4 regions of the Pseudarthrobacter sp. NIBRBAC000502771 genome follow, and region 3 is predicted to be linked to each of the others. Evidence: predicted binding sites of a transcription regulator. Region 3 holds the regulator's gene; each other region holds the start of a gene.
The links. The regulator HrcA, encoded in region 3, represses chaperone genes, less so after heat shock. The targets are predictions, from matches to a motif close to TTNGCACTCGNNNNNNNCGAGTGCNAA.
Positions count from the first base shown of each region.

Region 1: NIBR502771_RS11380 (FmdB family zinc ribbon protein) is a predicted target of HrcA. The motif match lies at 1,720-1,746, and genes of this name have one in related genera.
Region 2: groL (chaperonin GroEL) is a predicted target of HrcA. The motif match lies at 1,918-1,944, and genes of this name have one in related genera.
Region 4: NIBR502771_RS09125 (Hsp20/alpha crystallin family protein) is a predicted target of HrcA. The motif match lies at 2,543-2,569, and genes of this name have one in related genera.

Region 1 covers NZ_CP041187.1:2,420,801-2,425,007, forward strand. Annotated here, with positions in the region: gene NIBR502771_RS11370 (DUF4011 domain-containing protein) at 1-542, shown strand, start outside; gene NIBR502771_RS11375 (RcpC/CpaB family pilus assembly protein) at 554-1,282, opposite strand; gene NIBR502771_RS11380 (FmdB family zinc ribbon protein) at 1,392-1,664, opposite strand; gene NIBR502771_RS11385 (5-formyltetrahydrofolate cyclo-ligase) at 1,775-2,395, opposite strand; gene galU (UTP--glucose-1-phosphate uridylyltransferase GalU) at 2,501-3,406, shown strand; gene NIBR502771_RS11395 (GNAT family N-acetyltransferase) at 3,411-4,031, shown strand; gene NIBR502771_RS11400 (hypothetical protein) at 4,113-4,207, shown strand, end outside.
Region 2 covers NZ_CP041187.1:185,806-190,012, reverse strand. Annotated here, with positions in the region: gene NIBR502771_RS00870 (LytR C-terminal domain-containing protein) at 1-292, shown strand, start outside; gene NIBR502771_RS00865 (cold-shock protein) at 358-564, shown strand; gene NIBR502771_RS00860 (ABC transporter substrate-binding protein) at 594-1,832, shown strand; gene groL (chaperonin GroEL) at 2,123-3,757, shown strand; gene NIBR502771_RS00850 (ribonuclease HI family protein) at 3,926-4,207, shown strand, end outside.
Region 3 covers NZ_CP041187.1:3,119,414-3,123,620, forward strand. Annotated here, with positions in the region: gene NIBR502771_RS14590 (DUF4870 domain-containing protein) at 1-75, opposite strand, end outside; gene NIBR502771_RS14595 (DUF3097 domain-containing protein) at 197-1,048, opposite strand; gene hrcA (heat-inducible transcriptional repressor HrcA) at 1,219-2,232, shown strand; gene dnaJ (molecular chaperone DnaJ) at 2,319-3,446, shown strand; gene NIBR502771_RS14610 (16S rRNA (uracil(1498)-N(3))-methyltransferase) at 3,449-4,207, shown strand, end outside.
Region 4 covers NZ_CP041187.1:1,954,721-1,958,927, forward strand. Annotated here, with positions in the region: gene NIBR502771_RS09115 (S9 family peptidase) at 1-1,941, opposite strand, end outside; gene NIBR502771_RS09125 (Hsp20/alpha crystallin family protein) at 2,644-3,066, shown strand; gene NIBR502771_RS09130 (NAD(P)H-hydrate dehydratase) at 3,262-4,200, opposite strand; gene NIBR502771_RS09135 (histidine phosphatase family protein) at 4,184-4,207, opposite strand, start outside.

The sequences.
Region 1 (4,207 bases), 700 kb from region 3:
TCGGCTGGCGGTACATGCCGCTGTGGACCATCGAGGTCTTCACGGACCCCTCGTCCTGCGCGGACCGTATTGCCGGCTACCTGGGCTTGGAAAAGATGGTGCTTCCGGGCCGCGCCAGCCAGTCCGTGGGGTTCCTTGACGACGACGTTGACCAGGCGCTCAATGGAATTGATTCTGCGCCGGCCGCGGGAGCTTCCTACCTGTCCCGGGATTCCGGCGCAGCACGGGACGGCGGCGGTGGACGCCAGGAGGCGGACCCCATGACTGAGGAAAAGAAGCCTGCAGACGGCAGGCCTGAGGAAAACGGCCGCGAGGAAGAGATGCGCCAGGACGAGAACGTGAACAAGCAGCCGGAAACAGCAGCTGATGGCGGAGTCCCTGCGGGGCCGGCCGCTCCCACCCCCACGTCCCGGACGGCTCCGGGTGGTACCGGGGCGGTCCTCCCCACCAAGGCCGCGGAGGACGATGCCCGCAGCTGGGGTGACCGCGAGGAGGACCACGACGCGTGGCTGAAGGAACAGAAGCCGCCGCACTGGGGCTGACCGCCACCAAGTCACTGCGGGCCGACCAAAACAAAGAACAGCCTGCCTTGGGTGGAGGCTCCGGCCAGGCGGGATGATTGTTCGGCCGTGGCTGCCACCACGATGAGGCCATCCGTCTCCGAGGTACCCAGCCATTGTCCGCTCTGGCCGCCCTTGTTGGAGGTCCACAGTACCGGGACGGCGGACGCCAATACTTCGGAGGGACCCTGCTGGTCGAACCCGTTGGCTGATGTGAGCACCACATTGATCAGCTGGCCGGGGGAGACCAGTTGGATGGACGAAGGGTCAGCCATTCGCAGTGGCACAGCGGCAGACCCCGGCGGCGTACCTGCTAGGAGCCCAGGGCCCACCAGCTGGGCATCGGACAAAAGTTGGCCCTTCCGCATCGGCGCGGCCAGCTGCTTGCCCTTGGCGGCGGCCTCATCCTGGAGGAAGCCATCGGCGACCATGCCGGGCGGCACCTGGACCCGCGCCACGTCCGCTTCGGTCACCGCTGTCCCCGCGGCCAGGTCGCGGGCAGCGGCCAGCGCAGTAGCTGTGGAGAGCGGGGCGGGGGTGACCTGCTGGACGGCGACAGCGGCGGCTGCTGACAGCAGCAGGGCAGCGGCAAGCCTGCGGTTGCGGTTCAGCCAGGCGGCGAGCCGGGCGGCAGGCGGACGCTTCCCGGGGCTGCGGCCGACGCCGCCAGTGTTCGTTGGATACCTGATGCCGGTGCGGCCACGGCGGGGGAATATGGGCATGCGCCCACGCTAGCTGTAGCCGCAACCGCCCGGGAGCCGGGACTGCGGCTATGTGGACAAAAGCGGCCGGCGCTGGAACGCGCCGGCCGCCGTCGAAAGAATTTGCCCGTTAGCTCGCGGCAGCTGCCGGTGCCGCCGCGGCGGGGGCGGCAGCGGGTGCGGACGGAGCCGAAGCCGGGGCGGGGGAGACGGAGCTGCCCTTGGAATCGCGGGAGTCCGTGCGGTAGAAGCCGGAGCCCTTGAAGACCACGCCAACGCTATTGAACTTCTTGCGCAACGTGCCCTGGCATTCAGGGCAGGATGTCAGGCTGCTGTCCGAAAACGACTGCACGATGTCGAAGGCGTGGCCGCAGTCCTTGCAGGCGTAAGCATATGTTGGCACTGGTGCTCCTCCTCTTGGGCAAACGAGAGGTCCCGTGCTGCCACATGGTTAACCATTAGCAGTCGCAGGGCCTGAGTGCTAATTCTATCACTGCGCCGCCGGCCGTGTGCTCAGGCCGCCCCGAACAGGGGCCGGTGCCCGGAGGGCGAAAGAACGGCCGGAACGGGCCGGTCGAACTCCTCTGCCGGGATGCTGCCGGCGGGCAGTAATTCATCGTCGTAGATAACAGCGGACAAAGGGATTTCCTTCCCGGCCGTGGCCAGGTGCCCCAGGAATTTGTCGTAGTAACCGCCGCCTTGGCCAATCCTGTTGCCGGCAAGGTCCACCGCTGTGGCCGGAATAAAAAGCACCGACGCATCGCCCGCGGTTTCGGGGCCATGGCGGTGCCCCGCAGGCTCCAAAATGGGGGCATAACTGCTGCGTTCGAAGCCGGTGTCCGGCGTCCAGAAAACCCAGCTCAGCTCCCGTGCGGGTTCGCACACCGGCAGCAGGAGCTTGTGCCCGCTGCGGTACAGGGCGTTGATCAGCGGCAGGGTGGGTGGCTCCTGGCCCACGCCAAGGTAGACGCACGCAATGCCAGGGCGGCCCTCCGTTACCGATCCGGCCCACGCGTCCCCGTGGGTGGCCAGAGCCAGGCCCGCTGCTTCAAGCTGGGCCGGCGCGAGGCCTGCCCGCCTGCGGCGATGACTGGCCCGGATCCCGTCCTTGATGGCGTTCGACTCCTGCAGCATGTTGTCCTCCCTGCGTCGCCCCGTGGTCCGCAGCCTGCAGCCCGGGTGCCGGCCCGTCGCACCGGTAGTTACTGAAATACTTGACGCTGACGTTAGATTAGTCCGGTGAACACCAGTAATCCCAGAGTCCGCAAAGCCGTCATTCCCGCAGCGGGCCTGGGCACCAGGTTCCTCCCTGCCACCAAGGCTATGCCCAAGGAAATGCTTCCCGTCGTGGACAAGCCTGCCATCCAGTACGTCGTGGAGGAAGCCGTCCACGTGGGCCTCAGCGACGTGCTGATGATTACCGGCCGCAACAAGCGGGCCCTTGAGGACCACTTCGACAGGGTGCCATCCCTCGAATCGACCCTCCGGGAAAAGGGCGACACCGAAAAGCTCGCGTCCGTCCAGGCAGCGAGCCAGCTGGGCGATATCCACTACGTGCGGCAGGGCGATCCGCACGGGCTGGGGCACGCAGTGCTCCGGGCAAAGCAGCATGTGGGCAATGAAGCCTTCGCTGTCCTGCTGGGCGATGACCTCATCGACGCCCGCGACGAACTCCTCAGCACCATGATCGACGTGCAGGCCCAAACCGGAGGGTCCGTCGTCGCCCTCATCGAAGTGGAACCGTCCCAGATCAGCGCCTACGGTTGCGCCGACGTCCAGGAGATCGACGGCGGAGACTACGTCCGGGTCAACCGGTTGGTGGAGAAGCCCTCGCCCGAGGAAGCGCCGTCCAACCTTGCACTGATCGGACGCTATGTCCTGCACCCCGCCGTGTTCGAAGTCCTTGAGCACACGAAGCCCGGCCGTGGCGGCGAAATCCAGTTGACCGATGCCCTCCAGGAACTGTCCACCGGTGACGGCGAGGGGCACGGAGTGTACGGCGTGGTGTTCCGCGGCCGCCGCTACGACACCGGAGACAAGCTGAGCTACCTCAAGGCCTGCGTCCAGCTGGCCATCGACAGCGAGGACCTGGGCCCGGGCCTGCGGGAATGGCTTCCGGGCTTCACCGCCGGCCTTTCCCGGTAGCGCCGTGCGCACTGGAACCATCTGGCCGGTCACCCTCGAGTGCGGCGACCTGGTCCTGCGGCCCATCCGGTACCGCGACAAAAAAGAGTGGACCGAAGTTCGATACCGGAACAGCGAGTGGCTGGCCCCGTGGGAGGCCTCCAACCCGGACCCGCAGGGCGGACTTCCTGACTACCGGCACATGGTGCGGTCCCTGAATATCCAGGCCGCCCAGGCCACCGCGCTTCCCTTCCTCATCACCGAGTGGAGGCAGGGTCTGCGGAGCCCGGCCATCGTGGGCCAGTTGACAGTGTCTTCGATCGTCTGGGGTTCGGCAATGATGGCCACGTTGGGCTATTGGGTGGACCAGTCCCGGGCCGGGCGCGGGATAGCCCCCACATCCGTGGCGCTGGTAACGGACCACTGCTTCCGGGCGCTCGGGCTGCACCGGATGGAAATCAACATCCGGCCCGAGAACGGCCCGAGCCTGCGGGTGGTGGAGAAGCTGGGGTTCAGGGACGAGGGCTACCGGCCCCGTTTCCTGCACATCAACGGCAAATGGGCTGACCACAGGTCGTTTGCGCTCACCTCGGAAGAGGTCCCGGAGGGCCTGCTGGGCCCGTGGCTGGCATCGCGCCGGTCATAAATCCAACGGTTTGCCTATGCGGACACGACACACCGCGGCTAATGCGGCCTGAGCAGGCATGATGCTCATACGGTTTTGAGTGTGGACTTCCCCCTTAGCAGCTCAGTGATCCTTGTGGTTGCCGTCGCGCTCTGGATTGTGTGGGTTGCCCCCTACGTCCTCCGGAACCGCCGGCA
Region 2 (4,207 bases), 1.5 Mb from region 3:
CACCCAGCAGGCCGTGGTCGACAGGACGCAGGCAGTGGCTGTCTACAACGCCGCCGGCACGGCCGGGCTGGCCAGCCGGGTGGGCGGCACGGTCCAGGCCGACGGCTGGCGGCTCGGCCCGGTGGGCAACTGGTCCGGCGCCCCGCAAAAGTCCTCCGTGATTTTCTATGCCGGCCCCCAGCAACTGGCCAGTGCCCAGGAACTCGCCGGGCTGTTGAATATCCCCACCGTTGTGAGCAGTACCGAGTTCCAGGTACCACTCGTCGTGGTCCTTGGCCCGGGTTACCGGTAGCCGCACCCCGTCCAGTTACGCCGGTCTGGTCTCCACCCGGCCCCCGATGGAAAGAGTTGTTGATCATGGCACTGGGAACCGTCAAATGGTTCAACGCTGAAAAGGGCTACGGCTTCATCACCGTTGACGGTTCCGGTGATGACATTTTTGTCCACTGGTCCGCCATCCAGGGGGAGGGGTACCGCGCCCTGGCCGAAGGCCAGCGGGTCCAGCTCGATGTCGGCGAGGGCGAAAAAGGTCCGCAGGCGGAAAACGTCCGGCACGCGCAGTGATGCCCGCATTGCGTCCCGGAGCCCGAGCCATGCCGGTACTCGCGCTGTCACTGGGAGCCGTCCTTTCGCTGGGTGCATGCGCCGGCACCGGCGGCAACGCCAGGGTGGAACCGGCCGAGGCTTCCGGCGACGGTGTGCTCCGGGTGGGCGTCATCCTGGACAACTCCGGTGACAACGCCTTCCTCAACGCCCCGCAACTGGCTGCCGCCAGGCTTGCCATCCAGGACATCAACGCCGCCGGCGGACATAAAGGCCGGCCAGTGGAGCTCCTTCCGGTGCACCCGGACCAGGACACGGCGAAGCAGGCAAGCGACGCAGCGGCGGCCAAAGCGGACGTGGTGATCGGGCCCACCGACTCCAGCCACGCCCCGGCAGCAGCGGACATCCTGTCCCGCGCACACATCCCCCTGATCTCGCCGGCCAATACCGCTGCCGGTCTTACCGGGCTGGCGAGCGGAGGCTACTACTTCAGGACCGCAGCAGCCGACGTCGCGCAAGGACCCGTGCTGGCCAAACTTGCCAAGGACGCCGGCGCCGCCACGATCAGCGTGCTGTACCAGGAAGGCTCCTACGGCAAGGACCTCTCCGGAGCAGTCTCGGAGGCAGCCAAAGGGGCCGGACTCACGGTCCTGCCGGGCGCCCGTTTCAAAGCCGGTGCTGCCGCCGAGGCCGCCCGCTCCGCGTCCAAGGCCAAGCCGGACGCCGTCGTCGTGATTGCCCGCGAGGGTGCACGGGACGCCCTGGTGGAGCTGAACAGTGCAGGCGTTGCCGGCTCCCGGATCATCCTCAGCGACGGCGCGTTTGCCCGCTACGGGTCCGGGCTCGCACCCGGGACACTCGAAGGTGCCCGCGCCGTCGTGCCCGGGCAGCTGCCCGGCGCTGCGTTCCAGGCGAAACTGCTGGCCGTTGACCCGGCACTCAAGGATGTCTCCTTCGCCGCTGAAACTTACGACGCCGTCACACTGGCGGCCCTGGCCGCGGCCCGTGCACAGGATGACGCCGGCCGCTCCATTGCCGCGAACCTGGTCCCGGTCTCCGGGGGAACGGCTTCCTCCGGTGCCGGCGCGCCGGCCGCCCCCTGCCTGAGCTACAAGGAGTGCCTCGGTGGTCTCGCAGGCAGCCCGGACATCAATTACGACGGCGAATCGGGCCCGGTTGCCTTCGATTCCAATGGGGACATCACCTCGGCCGCTTTCTCCGTGTACACCTTCGGGGCCGACAACAACCCCTCTCTGTCCGGCCGGGAGACGGCGGGCCACTCCGGCTGATCGCCCTGGGCGAAGCGGACCCTGCCTGCGGGGCGTTACGCGTCTTTTCGCTTGCACTCTCACCTGGGGAGTGCTAATTATTGACTTAGCACTCTGACGTACCGACTGCTAAAGCAACGCCTGGTTCCGGCCGGCAGCGCACGGCACCGGTCGACGAGCGAAAGAAACACCTCACTTCAGTGAGATCCCCGCCCGGAGGCATACAGAGGCCCCCGGCAAAGGATCGTCCGTCGCGGGCACTGCAGCGAAGGTTCATTCTTAACGACTGTCCCGAAAGGACTATTGCCGTTATGGCCAAGATCATTGCATTTGATGAAGAGGCACGCCGCGGCCTTGAGCGTGGCCTGAACACCCTCGCCGACGCCGTTAAGGTCACCCTCGGCCCGCGTGGACGCAACGTCGTCCTCGAAAAGAAGTGGGGCGCCCCCACGATCACCAACGATGGTGTCTCCATCGCCAAGGAGATCGAGCTGGACGATCCTTACGAGAAGATCGGCGCCGAGCTGGTCAAGGAAGTTGCCAAGAAGACCGACGACGTTGCCGGTGACGGCACCACCACGGCAACCGTCCTGGCCCAGGCCCTGGTTAAGGAAGGCCTGCGCAACGTTGCTGCCGGCGCCGACCCGCTGTCCCTCAAGCGCGGCATCGAGAAGGCCGTTGACGCCGTCACCGCCGAACTGCTGAACTCCGCCAAGGAAATCGAAACCAAGGAAGAGATCGCGGCCACCGCCTCCATCTCCGCCGGTGACGACGAGATCGGTGCCCTCATCGCCGAAGCCCTGGACAAGGTGGGCAAGGAAGGCGTCATCACGGTCGAGGAATCCAACACCTTCGGCCTGGAGCTGGAACTCACCGAAGGCATGCGCTTCGACAAGGGCTACATCTCCGCCTACTTCGTCACCGACGCTGAGCGCCAGGAAACGGTCCTCGAGGATCCGTACATCCTGATCGTCAACTCCAAGATCTCCAACGTCAAGGAACTGGTTGCTGTCCTGGAGAAGGTCATGCAGTCCAACAAGCCGCTGCTGATCATTGCCGAGGACATCGAGGGCGAGGCCCTGGCCACCCTGATCGTGAACAAGATCCGCGGCACCTTCAAGTCCGTCGCCGTCAAGGCTCCGGGCTTCGGCGACCGCCGCAAGGCCCAGCTCGCCGACATCGCCGTCCTCACCGGCGGCCAGGTCATCTCCGAGGAAGTTGGCCTCAAGCTGGAGACTGCCGGCCTGGAGCTCCTGGGCCAGGCCCGTAAGGTAGTTGTCACCAAGGACGAGACCACCATCGTCGAAGGTGCCGGCGACGCCGACCAGATCGCCGGCCGCGTTTCCCAGATCCGCGCCGAGATCGAGAACTCCGACTCCGACTACGACCGCGAGAAGCTGCAGGAGCGCCTGGCCAAGCTGGCCGGCGGCGTTGCAGTCATCAAGGCCGGAGCCGCAACCGAGGTTGAGCTCAAGGAGCGCAAGCACCGCATCGAAGACGCAGTGCGCAACGCCAAGGCTGCCGTTGAGGAAGGTATCGTCGCCGGTGGCGGCGTGGCCCTGATCCAGGCCGGCGCCAAGGCATTCGCCAACCTGCAGCTCTCCGGCGACGAAGCAACCGGCGCCAACATCGTCCGCGTTGCCATCGACGCGCCGCTGAAGCAGATCGCCTTCAACGCCGGCCTCGAGCCGGGCGTTGTGGTCGACAAGGTCCGCGGCCTGCCCGCCGGCCACGGCCTGAACGCAGCAACCGGCGAGTACGTCGACCTGCTGGCTGCCGGCGTCAATGACCCCGTCAAGGTGACCCGCTCTGCCCTGCAGAACGCGGCCTCCATTGCCGGCCTGTTCCTCACCACCGAAGCAGTGGTTGCTGACAAGCCGGAGAAGGCTGCAGCACCCGCCGGTGGCGACGACATGGGCGGCATGGGCGGCATGGGCGGCTTCTAAGCCTCCCGGCCGGGACCTGCCCGCCAAACCGCAAAGTGCGGCCCCCTCTTCGGAGGGGGCCGCACTTTCCGTTATGGCGGGGATCCTGTTGCGGCCGGAACCGCATCCGGTGGACACCCCGCTGCGGAGGCAGGGCCGGGTGTCGGCCGCTTCTGGCAGGATGGACCAGTGACGATTACTGCAGCGGCTGATGGTTCGGCCTTGGGAAACCCCGGCCCGGCCGGCTGGGCCTGGTATGTGAATGACGATTGCTGGCGTGCCGGCGGCTGGCCCCACGGGACCAACAACCAGGGGGAGCTGATGGCTGTCCTTGACCTCCTGCGCGCTACCGCGCACCTGCCGGGGGAAGACCTCCGCATCCTCTGCGACAGCCAGTACGTGATCAATTCCATTACCAAGTGGATGCCGGGATGGAAGCGCAAAGGATGGCGCAAAGCCGATGGCAAACCC
Region 3 (4,207 bases):
CAGGGCATTGGCGGGGACGCCATGGTACTCGGAGCGGCCCTGGCCATCCCTGTGATCACGTGCGTTTTCTGCCACAGTCTGTTCCTTCGGAGATGCAAGTGGTGCTGACGTCAAATACGGGCGCGTAGTGCAATGCCCCTGAAAAAGGCGGCATTGCACTACCAAGAATACTGGCTTCCGGCGCGGTGTCCGCCCCTCAGGGCACGGTGAGGAAGTCGATGACTTCCTCAACCCGCCCCAGCAGCGATGCTTCCAGGTCGGCGTAGGTGCGTACGGCGCCCAGCAGCTTCTGCCATCCGAGGCCGATGTCTTCCTTGGTCGCATGCGGCCAGCCGAAGGCTTTGAGGATCCCGGTCTTCCAATCCTGTCCGCGGGGCACGGCCGGCCACTTGTCGATGCCCAGGACCGCCGGCCGGATGGCCTGCCAGACGTCAACATAGGGGTGTCCCACGATCAGGACATTCCCGGCCGCGCCGGGGGATGCCATGACCGCGTCGGCAATGCGGGACTCCTTGGAATCCGGAACGAGGTGGTCCACAAGGACGCCGAGCCGCCGGCCGGGACCGGGGTTGAAGCCGGCAACCGCCGCCGCCAGATCATCGATGCCATGCAGGGGTTCGACGACGATGCCTTCCACCCGAAGGTCGTCGCCCCAGACCTTTTCCACGAGTTCGGCGTCGTGCTTGCCCTCCACCCAGATGCGGCTTGCCTTGGCCACCTGGGCCCGCTGGCCGGCGACCCGGACAGAACCGGAGGCCGTCCTGCCGGCAACCGGAGCGCCGGCAGCCGGCCGCGGCGCCGGGGGTATGAGCCTGATGGGGCGGCCCTCCAGGAGGAAACCGAAGCCCAGCTTGAAGGACCGGGACTTCCCGCGGCGGTCCTCCAGGGCAACCACGTGCATCCCTCCGGACTTTTCCACCCGCGTCACGGCGCCTACCCAGCCTGACTGCACATCCTCCAGCACCATGCCCCGCTCCACCGGCACCTCGGGCAATTCCGACTTGGCCGGGGCGGAAATGCCGCGGGGCCCCCAGTTTTGGTAATCCATGGATTCGATCCGCCTAGCGCTAGGTCCTCCGCACCGGAATTTCGCCCGGAGCGGTACCAATGCTAACAACGGGCCAAGGCATAATAGACTGTTAGCACTTAGGCATGTCGAGTGCTAACAAGGTGGCATCTGGCGGGGCATGGGCCCTGCACCATGGATGGAGGTGGAGAGTGAGCGAGCCACGCAAACTGGAAGTGCTGCGGGCCATCGTGGAGGACTACGTCCACTCCCGCGAGCCGGTTGGGTCGAAAGCCCTGGTTGAGCGGCACCACCTTGGGGTTTCCAGCGCAACCATCCGGAATGACATGGCGGCCCTTGAGGACGAGGGATTAATCACGGCCCCCCACACCAGTGCAGGGCGGATTCCCACGGACAAGGGCTACCGGCTTTTCGTTGACCAGATCTCGGCGGTCAAACCGCTGTCGGCGGCCGAACGCCGGGCCATCCAGTCCCTCCTTGAAGGCGCAGACGATCTCGACGACGTCCTGGACCGCACCGTCCGGCTGCTGTCGCAGCTGACCAACCAGGTGGCTGTGGTCCAGTACCCGCACCTCAGCAAGGCCTTGGTGCGCCACATCGAATTCGTGCTGCTTGCCCCCCGCAAGGTGCTGGTGGTCCTCATTGCCAACAGCGGCAAGGTGGAGCAGCGGGTCATCGACGTCGGCCAGGACCTGAGCGACGACGCAGTGGCAGCACTCCGCACGCGTTTCCTCGCCGCACTGTCCGGGACGCCGCTGAGCCGGCTTGCCACGGCGCTTCCCTCCGTCGTGGCCGGCACGGCACAGGCACAGCGGCAGGCTGCGCACGCCCTGGCACTTGGCCTCGAGGGGCTGGCGCAAAACACCAGGGAGGACCGGATGGTCATGGCCGGGACAGCCAACCTGGCCCGGTCAAACGTTGACTTCCCCCTCAGCATCGGTCCCGTGCTCGAGGCCCTCGAGGAGCAGGTGGTGATGCTGCGGTTGCTGAGCGAGATGGCCCAGGACCACCGCGGCGTTGCCGTCAGCATCGGAAGGGAAAACCCCTACGACGGCCTGGCCGAAGCGTCGGTAGTGGCCACCGGCTACGGCCCCGACAGCGTCGCCAAGGTAGGAATCCTCGGGCCCACCAGGATGGACTACCCCACCACCATGGCCGCCGTCCGGGCAGTGGCCCGGTACCTTTCCAGGATTTTGGGGCCCTGACCCGCGCGGCCGGAGCATGTTCCGGCCGGGAACAACGGGCCGGGCCGCCCGACTGAACGCAGTACAACAAGGAAGAGATACGAACTTTGAGCAGCCACTATGACGTCCTTGGAGTCTCACCCGAAGCTACGGGCGAAGAGATCAAAAAGGCCTACCGCAAACTGGCCCGCACCCTCCACCCGGACGTAAACCCCGGTGAGGATGCCTCGGAACGCTTCAAGGCAGTAACTCACGCCTACGAGGTCCTCTCCGACCCCCAGAAGCGGCGGATCTACGACACCACGGGCAACGAGAACGGCACGGACAACGGCTTCGGCGGAGCCGGCTACGCGGGCCAGGGCTTCGCATTCCAGGACATCTTCGACACCTTCTTCGGCGCCGGGGGCAGCTCCGGCCCGGCTTCCCGTGTCCGCCGCGGCCAGGACGCCCTCATCAGCGTCCGGATCGACCTTCGCGACGCCGTGTTCGGCGTGAACAAGAAGCTCGAAGTGGACACCGCCGTGGTCTGCCCCACCTGTGAGGGATCCTGCTGCCGGCCCGGCACCCACCCCGAGCGCTGCGACATCTGCGGCGGCAGCGGCCAGGTCCAGCGGGCCGTCCGCTCCATCCTGGGCCAGGTCATGACTGCGGCCCCCTGCGGCACCTGCGAAGGCTTCGGCACCGTCATCAAGGACCCCTGCAACGAATGCAGCGGCCAGGGCCGGATCCGCAGCCGGCGTTCACTGACCATCAAAGTCCCCGCCGGCGTAGCCACCGGAACCAGGATCCAGCTCTCCGGGCAGGGTGAGGCCGGCCCGGCGGGCGGCCCCGCCGGCGACCTGTACGTGGAAATCCGCGTCAACAATGACGCCACCTATGTGCGGGAAGGCGACGACCTGCACGCCACCCTGCACATCCCCATGACTGCCGCTGCCCTGGGCACCGACGTCAACCTGGAAACCTTCGACGGCACCCAGGACATCGACGTCAAGCCGGGAACACAGTCCGGCGAGGTCATCACCCTGCGCGGCCTTGGTGTCACCCACCTGCGCGGCTACGGCCGCGGGGACCTGAAGGTCCACCTCCAGGTGGACACCCCGGCCAAGCTCGACCCGGCGCAGGAAGACCTCCTCCGGCAGCTCGCCAAGCTTCGCGGGGAACAGATCACAGAGGGAAAGCTCGCTGCCAGCGGCGGCATGTTCGCCAAGCTCCGGGACCGGTTCGGTAACCTGTAGCGGTGAGCAATCCCGTCTTCTTCACACCCGCCGGGTCGCTGGCCGGAATGGCCCCCGGCGGCCACTTTGTCCTGGACGGTTCCGAGGCACGCCACGCAGTCACGGTTAAACGGCTGTCGCCGGGAGAGCCGGTGGACATCGTCGACGGGGCCGGCACCCGCATGACCGGAAAGGTCGTCTCCGCTGCACCCTCCGGCCTTGAAGTGGAGTGCGGTGCCGTGGCCACGGATGAAATGCCGGACGTACGGCTGGTGCTGGTCCAGGCGCTGGCCAAGGGAGATCGTGACGAGCTGGCGATCGAGACGGCCACCGAACTGGGGATCGACGCCGTCATACCGTGGCAGTCGGAACGGTCGATCGTCCGCTGGAAGGGCGACAGGGCCGCCCGCGCCCACGCCAAGTGGGAATCCGCCGTGGCGGCAGCCGCCAAACAGGCCCGGCGGGCCTGGATTCCCGAAGTCCGGGCAGCGGTTGAAACAGCAGGGCTGTCCGCTGCAGTGGAGGCCGCTGACCTGGCAGTCATCCTGCACGAAGACGCAGTGCGCCCGCTGCGTGCTGTCCTTGAACAGTGGCAGGGGAATGCCCGGACGGGAATCCTGGAAGTCCTTCTGATTGTCGGTCCGGAGGGTGGAATCAGCCCGCGGGAAGTAACGAAACTCTGCGACAAAGGTGCCGTGACTGCCCTGTTGGGGCACCACGTCCTGCGGTCCTCCACAGCCGGTCCCGCCGCCGTCGTGCTTGCAAGCGACATCCTTGGCCGG
Region 4 (4,207 bases), 1.2 Mb from region 3:
GGGGGAGTAGGACTTCATGTAGGCGTAGGCCTGGGGATCGGTGATCGGGTTGCCCCACTCTTCCCACTCCAGCGCGGAGAGCGGCAGGTCCGGGTCCAGGATGCTGGTGAGCGGGTCCACGAACGGCACCTGCGCCACAATGGCGGCGTACTTTTCGGGTGCCATGTTGGCAATGGCGCCCATCAGCAGCCCGCCCGCGGAGCCTCCAAGCGCTGCGATCCGGGCCGGGTCCACCCATCCGGAGCCTGCCAGCCAGTCAGTGGCGTCCACGAAGTCGGTGAAGGTGTTCTTCTTGGTGAGCTTCTTGCCGTCCTCGTACCAGTGCCGGCCCAGCTCGCCGCCGCCGCGGATGTGGGCGATCACGAACACGATGCCGCGGTCCAGCAGCGACAACCGTGCGATGCCGAAGCCCGGGTCCATGCTCATTTCATAGGAGCCGTACCCGTAGACCAGGCCGGCCGCCGTCGAATCCCGCTTCACGCCCTTGTGCCGCAGGACGGACAGCGGGATGCGGGTGCCGTCGCCGGCGGTGGCCCATTCCCTGGTGGCCACGTAGTCGCTGCCGTCGTAGCCGCCCAGGACCGGGCTTTCCTTGCGCAGCAGCAGCTCGCCGGCCGGCTGCTCCGAGGTGGGCAGGACGAAATCGTAGATGCGCGACGGCGTGAAGTAGGACGTGTAGCCCAGCCGGATGACGGGGGATTCGTAGTCCGAGCCGCCCACGCCGGCGGTGTAAAGCTCCTCATCGAAAGCCGGTTCCACGGGCTCCTGCTGGGCGGGCGTGCCCAGGCCGGCCAGTCCCATCACCTGCACCCGCTCGATGGTGTCCTTGCGGATGGACACCACCAGGTGCGTGGCGGTGACGCCGGCGCCGTTGACGCGCACGTCGTCGGAATGCCCGACGACGGTCTGCCAGGTCTGTTCGGCCAGCGGCTTTTCCAGCTCGGCCGGGTCCGCCAGGGAGACCATGGAGTTGATGGCACCGCGGTTGTGCGTGAGCAAGATGCGTTCCTGCCCGTCGAGCAGGAAGGGTTCGGCCTCATACAGGACGCGCTCGTTGCGGGAAATGACCGTGGTGATGGCGCCGGCGGGATCGTCGAAGCGCAGCAGCCTGGTTTCGCTGTACTCCGAGCATCCGATCCCCAGTACCAGGTGGCGCCGGTCCGCGGAGAGTTCGAAGCCCAGCCACATGGCCGCGTCGTCCTCCTGGTACACCACCAGGTCCTCCGACACAGGGGTGCCAAGGACGTGCGCCTTCACCTGGTAGGGGCGCCAGGACTCGTCTACCACGGTGTAGAAGAGACGGGTGCCGTCCGGGGAGAATGCCACCCCGTAGAAAATGTTTTCAATGACATCCGGCAGCAGTTCGCCTGTGCGCAGGTCCTTGATCCGCAGCGTGAAGCGTTCGTCGCCGGCATTGTCCACCGCGTAGGCGTACAGGTTGCCATCCACGGTGACCGCTGTACCGCCCACGGAGAAGAACGGCTTGCCTTCGGCCTCCACATTGCCGTCCAGCAGGATCTCCTCACCCGGGATCTCCACCCCGGCCTCTACAGCCGGAGGCGTCCAGTCGGCCACCTTGTCCCCGGAGTCCTGTGCCTTAACCCGGCAGTGGATGCCGTACTCCTTGCCCTCCGCCGAGCGGCTGAAGTACCACCAGCCGTCCTTGCGGTGCGGGACGGACAGGTCGGTTTCCTGGGTGCGGCCTTTGATCTCCTGGAAAATGGCCTCCCGGAGCGGTTCCTGGTGCGCCGTGACGGCTTCCTGGTAGGCGTTTTCGGCCCGCAGGTGCTCCACCACCTCCGCCGATTCCTTGTCCCGCAGCCACTCGTAGTTGTCCACGAAGGTCTCCCCGTGGTGGGTGCGCTCGGTGGGGATCTTTTTGGCGGCCGGGGGAGCCGGGACCGCAGTGCCGGCGGAATCCTGCAGGGAAGTGGAGGTCATGGATTCAATATATCCACCACCCCCGCGGGCCAGGGGGCCGTTCGCTGTCGGGGGAGACGCCCTTGGCTGGAAGAGGGCGAAAGACCCTGGGTCTCATCCTCCCGGTCCGGGACTGACGGATCCGCACGTTGGCACCCCCCGCCGTCGTGATGCTCCATCACCTATGGCTCCTAAAACCGGCGTTTAGGGACCAAAGCTGATGGAGCAACCGGGGAGGAGAGGGTGGTTGCAGGCGGACCGCAAGCGTAGGCTGGGCAGTCCAAGGCACATCCGCCCAGCGTGAGAAGGGAAGTTCATGACCATCCCGCCAGTGCACGAACCTGAGCCGTTCCCGCCGGAACCGGGCCCGGAGCCCACCTCCCCGGACCCTACCCAGCCGCACCCTCCCGGCCCGCCATCCCCGAATCCGTTCCCCGCACCGGCGCCTCCGGGACCGCTTCCCGTCCCGGATCCCGGCCCGGCGCCGCTCCGCCCGGACCCCACCCGGGACTGACCGCCAACCTCAAAGGGCCCTTCCGCTGCCTGCCCGTGCACGGCTGGGAGGGCCCTTTTCCATGCCCGCGGTGGCCGGAAAATTCTCCGGAATCCGCTGCTGGAAACCCTTGCGGACCTGGTTCTCCAGTGCTAAAAAATCTATATCAGCCACCATAGATCGGCTGATACGGGAATGATGTTGGACCATCTCTTACGAGGAGGGAAGCCATGTTGATGCGAACCGATCCGTTCCGCGAGCTGGACAGGCTGGCCCAGCAGGTCCTCGGCACGGCTGCACGCCCGGCGGCGATGCCGATGGATGCATGGCGAGAGGACCAGGAATTCGTCGTGGCCTTTGATTTGCCCGGTGTCTCGGTGGACTCGGTGGACCTGGATGTTGAACGGAATGTCCTGACGGTGCGGGCCGAACGCCCGGACCCCGTGGGCAAGGACACCGAATTGGTCGCCTCTGAACGGCCGCGCGGCGTCTTCAGCCGCCAACTGATCCTCGGCGACACGCTGGACACTGACCACATCAAGGCCAGCTATGACGCCGGCGTCCTGACGCTGCGGATCCCGGTTGCCGAAAAGGCCAAGCCGCGCAAGATCGAGATCGAAACGAAGGGGGCAAAGCAGGAAATCGCCGCTTAGTTTCACCACAGGACCGGGAGGCGGGCACATCTGTTGACTGCCTTTTTGGGGCGAATCGCCATTCTGTGCACGCCACAGCGCCAGACAGCGCATCGGCAGCGTAAGCCTTACCCTCCCGCCACGGTGGCCCCCGGTTTCGGCCGGGGGCCATCCATGTCCCAGGACTCCCGCTGCGGGCGTGCTGCGGCTAGGCGTTCAGACGCTGAGTTCCAGCATCAGCGCGGGCAGTTCATCCGCCAGCTCGCGGGCCAGGAATCCCAGGGGACCCATCCTGCTGGCCAGCCGGTCCGCCGCGGCTGCGTGCAGGTGCGTACCCCAGCAGGCTGCCTGTGCGCAGGTCGTGCCCCGCGCCCGGAGCCCGGCAATCGCCCCCGCCAGCACGTCGCCGCTGCCGGACGTTCCCAAACCGCCGTACCCGGTGGTGATCTTCCACAGGCCGGGGCCGTCCGCATCGGGCCCCGTTGGCTTGCTGACCAGGCCCTGGCAGCTGACCACGGCACCAAACCGTTCAGAGATGCCGGCGACGTCCCGTTCGAGGTCCGCCACGTCCCGTCCCAGCAGGATGGCCGCTTCCGTGGGATTGGGTGTGAGAATCAACCGGCCGCGCCAAGGGTCCAGCTGGTCCTCCAGGTGCACCAAGGCGGCCAGTGCGTAGGCATCGAGGACGACGGCGGGGCCTCCTTGGCTGCCGTCGGAAGCGCCGGACGTGCCGTCCCCGCCACGGCCTGCCTCGCGGCTCAGCAGGGCCTGCAGCAGTTCGGCGGCCAGGTCAGGGTCGTCCAGGCCGGGCCCGACCAGCACGGTGTCTGCCCGGTCAAGGTAGGAGGAGATGCCGTCGAGTTCGGCCTTGACCGAGCCGCCGGACGTTTCCGGCATGGCAATGGCCCCACATTCCGGTACCGCCACCCCAAGTTGCACGGCCACCGACCCCGCCACTGCCAGCGTAAGTTTCCCCGCTCCCGCACGCAGCGCTGAAACGCCCGCCAGCAGTGCCGCGCCAGGGGTGGAGCGGGCGCCGCCCACCACCAGCACCGAGCCGCGGGAATACTTGTCAGCTCCCGGTGCCGGCAACCGCCAGTCCCGCAGGAGCGAGGGTGTAACGGGGACGGGAGAGGAGTCACTGAGGCCGGACACTGGTGTC